2 linked regions of the Silvibacterium dinghuense genome follow. Each later gene encodes a partner of the first gene's protein in a complex. Links are inferred from orthologs where the notes say so. Each region holds a gene or a part of one and is shown in the gene's direction. Other genes may lie near its edges. The genes, in order: trxB and trxA.

The links.
Region 2: the proteins of trxB (region 1) and trxA are in contact, whole or in part, in a crystal structure (PDB 1F6M), measured with the Escherichia coli proteins. The link is inferred for Silvibacterium dinghuense from one-to-one orthologs.

What each region holds. Positions count from the first base shown.
Region 1 is NZ_SDMK01000004.1:179,522-182,824, forward strand. What follows is about bases 221-3,209. They hold trxB (thioredoxin-disulfide reductase), read left to right. Parts: upstream 221-1,243; coding sequence 1,244-2,176; downstream 2,177-3,209. Other genes in these bases: ESZ00_RS16925 (reverse transcriptase family protein), read right to left, coding at 221-846; ESZ00_RS16935 (allantoinase), read left to right, coding at 2,254-2,454; ESZ00_RS16940 (IPT/TIG domain-containing protein), read left to right, coding at 2,861-3,209. Outside these bases: more of ESZ00_RS16925, read right to left, coding at 1-220; more of ESZ00_RS16940, read left to right, coding at 3,210-3,303.
Region 2 is NZ_SDMK01000001.1:878,253-881,328, forward strand. The notes cover bases 12-2,773. They hold trxA (thioredoxin), read left to right. Parts: upstream 12-1,101; coding sequence 1,102-1,446; downstream 1,447-2,773. Other genes in these bases: thrB (homoserine kinase), read left to right, coding at 12-748; ESZ00_RS03395 (2-keto-4-pentenoate hydratase), read right to left, coding at 1,590-2,336; msrP (protein-methionine-sulfoxide reductase catalytic subunit MsrP), read left to right, coding at 2,559-2,773. In the rest of the region: more of thrB, read left to right, coding at 1-11; more of msrP, read left to right, coding at 2,774-3,076. UniProt on the Escherichia coli protein: Participates in various redox reactions through the reversible oxidation of its active center dithiol to a disulfide and catalyzes dithiol-disulfide exchange reactions.

The sequences.
Region 1 (3,303 bases):
GTAGAAGATGCGCGCATCCTGCAGATCGGCGGCGCTCAGTTCGCAGCCCGTGTTGCGCCAGACCCCGCGCGGCGTGGTCGCCGTGCACAGGCCGCCCAGCAGGTCGGCCACCGGCTCCGGATAGCCCAGCGTGCGGAAAAGTGCCTGCACGCGGGGACCGGAGATGGAAGGGAAAAAATCCCGGAGGTCCATGCGAAGCACAACCTCGCGCCCTGCATGCGGCGCGGCGAAGCTGACGATCGAGCGGCCCCGGCGGAAGCCGTGCGCCGCCGGATGCGGTGGAACCGGCGCAAGAATCTCCCGCAGGATGCGCCGCTGCATGCTCTTGAGCCGCGGCCCCGGAACCTCCAGCAGGCGGATGGCGCCGTACGGCTTCGCCAGCACCCGGCAGGTGTAATGCTTCAGCCGATCGCCCCCGGCCTTACGATTCCAGTCCCGAAGATCGGCGAACCACAGCAGCTGCCCGGCCTCGACCTCGAGCCATGCGGCCAGGCTGCCTGCGGTTTCGAGCACTACCGGCGCCGTTCCCGGAATCGGCAACATGCGCAGCGGCACGGAGACAAGAGGAAGCTGCCGCAGCCCATGCCGCTCGATGAGCCGCACAAGCCTCGGCTCGGCGCGGAGCTGCTCGATGAATCTTCGTATCCGTGGCCGCGGACGCGTCGATGCCCACCCGACCGTACGCACCGCGAGCGGTCTCAGCCGTCCCGGCGGCGGCTCCGCGCGAAACGCCGTGCGGAGAATCTGCAGATGCGGCTCGACCGCTTGCTCTGCAGAGAGAAGCGCATGCGCCAGGGAAAGAAACTCGTTGCTGGAATGGGAGAGAGGCTGCAGCGGACGCTCCAACGAGTCTGACTTTGCGTGAGCGGATCTGCACAGCGTGCAGGGAGGCTCATGCGGTGCCTGCTGTATTCCACACGTTGCCCCGGGGTAGCCCCGGAGAGACCTTGCGGCCGGCTTGGAGCGTCCGCCCGCGCACCATCATAACCCCGAGAGTACAGAGGATAGAGTCTTGGATCTGGAACCCTCGGGTCTCATCCGCCCCACTCAAACCAAAACCAGGCTTGCATGGGCCACCATCTCAGATCGCGACCAACGGGAGCGCCACGCGAAGGCGATCCGCCCCACGCGCAGTGGCGACCAAAGGGAGCGGGTGCCGAAGGCGGAAGGCCTGGACGGCCAGTCCTGAATCCCAGCGTCCCGCCGATCATCCAATTACAGCTACAATTCGGAAAGTCCTGCTATGTCTGAGATTCGCGATACCGTCATCCTCGGCTCCGGCTGCGCCGGCCTTACCGCCGCCATCTACGCCGCTCGTGCCAACCTCAAGCCCCTCGTCCTCGAAGGCCATGAGCCCGGCGGACAGCTCTCCATCACCACGCTGGTCGAGAACTTTCCCGGCTGGCCGGAGGGCATCCAGGGCCCGCAGCTCATCGAGAACATGAAGCAGCAGGCCGCCCGCTTCGGCACCGAGTTCCGCATGGCGCACCTGGTCTCGGCCGACCTGTCGAAGCATCCCTTCACGCTCAACCTGGGCAAGGAGACCGTGCTCACCCGCACGCTCATCATCGCCTCGGGAGCATCGGCGCGCTGGCTCGGTCTGCCCTCCGAACAGGCCCTCATCGGCCACGGCGTCAGCTCCTGCGCGACCTGCGACGGCTTCTTCTTCTCCGGCAAGGAGATCGCAGTGGTCGGCGGCGGCGACTCGGCCATGGAAGAAGCGCTCTTCCTGACCCGCTTCGCCTCCAAGGTCACGCTGCTCCATCGCCGCGAACACTTCCGCGCCTCGCACATCATGCTCGAGCGCGCCATGGCGCACCCCAACATTGCCTTCCGCACCAACACCGCGGTCGAAGAGGTGATCGGCGTCGAAGACAAGGAAGTCAAGGGTCTGAAACTGCGCGATACCGTCACCGGCGAGCGCTCCGAGTTGCCTATCAGCGGCCTCTTCCTGGGCATCGGCCACGAGCCGAACGCCAGGATGTTCGCCGGGCAGATCGACCTCGATGACGACGGCTACATCGTCACCCGCGACAACGTCCACACCCGCGTTCCCGGCGTCTACGCCTGCGGCGACGTGCAGGATCGCCGCTACCGCCAGGCCATCACCGCCGCCGGCTCCGGCTGCATGGCCGCGCTCGAAGTGGAGAAGTACCTCGAAGAGCACGGCCGCTAAATAAAGGCAAAAGCAACGGGGCGGGCAGCTATCATGGCTGTCCGCCCCTTCTCACTGCAAGTAAAGGAGAAACGATTATGGCCAACCTCGCGCTCGTCTACGGCATGCGCCTGCTCCCGGCCGACGAGATCAAGACCGTCGGCGAAGGCACTGTCAACCTCCAGAACGGCAACCAGGCCGGCGTCACCCTGCACCTGCTCGAAGGCACCCGCGAGCAGATCGAAGCCCAGCTCCGCCAGAGCATCGACGCCTTCTTCGACTTCTTCCCTGAAATCTAGCTTTCAGGGCTCAGGGCTCAGGGCTCAGGGCTCAGGGCTCAGGGCTCAGGGCTCAGGGCTCAGGGCTCAGGGCTCAGGGCTCAGGGCTCAGATAGATCGTAAAACCCGGGTGCCCCACATCTCGCGCTGTTCGAGATGTGGGCTCGCAGGATCGTAGGTTCGCGACCAGCGGGAGCGCCACGCGAAGCGAAACGCCGGGACGGCCAAGTCCCGCGACCAGCGGGAGCGGGGGCCGAAGGCGATTCGCCCTGCGCGCAGCAGTCCTTCCCAAATCCGAACCACACCAAAAACCCGCCCAATCCGGTTTCGGAGCGCACGGCACCCCGCGCTTTTCCCCTTATCTCCCTCCCCATTCATGGCCGAATAGCCCCAGGCGCCGTCCCCAGACGGCACACCGGAGCCCGTCATGGATGCTGCATCCCCACGCAACCCACGCCGTATCCGAGCCCTCATCCGGCTCTGCTGCGCCGCCGTGGGCTGCATCCTCGGACTCCTGGGCGCGTCTCCTGCGCTCGCCGGCGGCCCGCGCTGGGTCGCCGGCCCTGCCTATTTCAACGCCTCTGCGCTCGGCCAGCCCGTGGTCTGGTCCGGAGGGCAGGTCAACTACTACGTCGATCTCGGCGCCCTCAGCGCCACCGAGGCCAACGGCCCGGCGACCACGCTCGTGACCAACGCCGCCGCGATCTGGAACGCCATCTCCACCGCCGCCGTCCAGCTCACCTTCAAGGGCAACCTGGCCGAGAACGTCAGCGGCAGCAACGTCACCAACACCAGCGGCGTCCTCTCCGAGCCCGCCGACATCCAGCCCACCGCCACCACCAGGCCGGTCGCTGTCATCTTCGACGCCGA
Region 2 (3,076 bases), on another replicon or contig:
CCTGCTGCTCGATGTCTATCGCAAGACCCTCGCGGCCAACGGCAAAGAGGTGCAGCCGCTTGCACTGCGTGTCCATAACGAGATTCCTCTCGGCATGGGCATGGGATCTTCTGCAGCCGTGCGGCTCGCAGGCGTAGCCCTCGCTGCGCACTTCGGCCAGCTTGGCTGGGACAGCGACCGCATCCTCGCCGAGGGCGTACGGCTCGAGGGTCACCCGGACAATGCCGCCGCCTGCTGGCTGGGCGGTTTCGTGGCCGGGTCCTGGACTGCGGATCATGGGGATGGCCCTCGTCTGCAGACCGTCAGCTTCCGTCTGCCCGAGGCCTGGCGTGCACTGGTTGTGATTCCCACGGCGCCGCTCGCCACGGTTGCCTCGCGTGCCGTGCTGCCGGAAAGCTATACCCGCGCCGACGTGGTCTTCAATCTGCAGCGCGCTTCGCTGCTGACGGCCGCCTTTGCCGCAGGCCGCGCCAACCTCGTAGCCGATGCCATGCGCGACCGCATCCATCAGCCTTATCGCTCCCAGGTTTGCCCGCTGCTCCCTGCGCTCGAATCGCTGGCTGGAACGCCGGGCGTGCTGGGCGTTGCGCTCAGCGGTGCCGGTCCTGCCATCCTGCTGATCCTCGAATCGGAATCAGCCTTCGAATCGGTGGAAGCCGAGATTCGCCGCCGCACCCAGTCTGGCGAAGTAGCCGAGATTCTGCGGTGCAGTTTTGGAGCCGGCGCCGGAGAGACCGGAGCAAGATAGCCTCCCACGCACGTAACCTATAGAAAGCATTACCTTAAAATTACCTAAGATTGCTTGCTGGGCGCGTTCAAAAGCTCTACCTTCAGCACGTGGGCAGTTCTGGGGGAGGGCTGCTCTAGCGCTCGGGTTTCCTGAAAAGGAGGCCCGGGCGCTCTAACGTTAGGGTCTTCTTATGCTTGTATGCATCAGAAGCACGCTCCATGTTTCGGGTTGCCTGTCCTATCCCGCACCGGACCATCCCCTCAGCATCCCCCTCCTGCGACTTTTTGCTCCGTTCCCGCATCTACTCATCCGGTAAACTGATGGAATAGTCCATCGGTCGCGAGGGCCAAACAGGCCCCCTAAGGAGGAGCATGGCGGGACAAGGAATTCTTGAGGTAACGGACACAAACTTCGAGCAGGAAGTCCTGCAGTCGGAGCAGCCGGTTCTGGTTGATTTCTGGGCGGCATGGTGCGGTCCCTGTAAGGCTCTGGCTCCCATCGTCGATGAGCTCGCGACGCAGTATGCCGGCCAGGTGAAGGTGGCCAAGCTCGACGTGGATCGCAACAACGCGACCCCCATGCGCTATGGCATCCGCGGCATCCCCGCGCTGCTGCTCTTCAAGGACGGCAAGGTTGCCGACCAGATCGTCGGTTACGTCCCCAAAGAGACGATCGAGAAGAGCCTCTCCCGTTTCGTCGAGACCGCCAAGGCCTAAACTGCTGCGCGCAGGGCGGATCGCCTTCGGCCTCCGCTGGTCGCGGGCCTGAGACCGTTCTCTACTGAATAGGAAGAATCCGGTTGCCCCATGTCTCATTGAGACATGGGGCAACCCTGTTTTACGCTCTTATCGGAGTCTTCTCAGAAGTGCAACGTCACGGTCCCGAAGGTCGAGAACTCCACGTCCACGCGCGAGCCCGGCAACGCCAGCTCCTTGCCGGACCAGCTTCCCGTCGTCACCCAGTCACCCGCGCGCAGGCCGCCCGTACGATAGCTGCCCTCATTGGCGAGGTACGTCACCAGCCGCAGCAGGTCGGTGCCCGCCGAGTTCGAGGCTGTGCCTCCAAAGCGCACCACGCCGTCGATCACCACTGAGACCGACTCCCTGGTCAGATCCACGCTCTGCCAGCCTTCAAGTGCCGCCCCATAAATAAAGCCGCCATTCGACTGCAGGTCGCCGATCGTCGAGAATCGCGGCGTCTTGTCCGGATCTTCGAAGGCCGACTCCAACAGTTCGATCGCCGGATGCGCGCTGGCAATGGCCGCGATGACTTCCTCGCGCGTATAAGGGGTGCTCCGCGGCGGCAGGTCGCTGCCGATCAGGAAGGCGATCTCTCCCTCGACCCCGCGCAGCCGCCGGAAGTGTTCCGAGACATGGGCACCCGACGGGGTGAATCCACCCCAAGCCGGCATGGCCGAAAAAAGCGGCATCGCCTCGGGCGAAGGAGCGCCGACCTTCCATCCCTGCACCGGGCCCAATGCCTCGGCCACAATCGACTGCAGCGCATAGGCTTCGTCCAGGTCATGCGGAGCCAGATCTTCAGGCAGAGCCGCAACCGGCGTCCGCTCCCGCCGCGCACGCAGCAGGATCTCCGCTGCTTGCCGCAAACGGTCTTTTTCTTGCGCCGAAAGATGTTTTCCGGCCGGGTTCCATTCGTTCATGCCACTTCTCCGCTTGGGTTGCTATGCAAAAAGATGAGAATTGCCCCTGCCGGGTTGGAGCCGGGAGAATCTCCGCAGTCCCCTTCCATTCTGCCGTAACCAGGAAGGCCCGTGTAACGTCTCAAGAGCAGGTTTGCCGTATTCGCCCTATGCAAAGGAGACAGGCCCATGTGGATAAGGAAGGCAAGCGAGATTCCCTCCTCGGAGATCACGCCGAAGTCCTCCTGGCTGAATCGCCGTGCTTTCATGGCCGCCGCCGGCGCAGCCGGTTTAGCCGCGGTTGCAGGCAAGGACCTCGAACGGCTCGCACATCCAGACGGAGTCCATGCCGATACCAAGCTCTCGACGGTCTCCAGTCCGCTCTCCGGCAGGGGACTCACGGAGACGGCCTACAACGACATCACCCATTACAACAATTTCTATGAATTCGGCACCGACAAAGGCGATCCCTCACGCAATGCCTGGCGCCTGAAGACCCGCCCCTGGACAGTCAGCGTCGAGGGCCTGGTCAAGACGAAGAAGACCTTCGATATCGACAGCCTGATGAAGCTCCGCCCGCTCGAGGACCGTATCTATCGCTTCCGCTGCGTCGAAGCCTGGAGCATGGTCATTCCCTGGGTCGGATACTCGCTCTCCGAATTCATCCAGCAGTGCGACCCGCTTCCTTCGGCGAAATATGTCCAGTT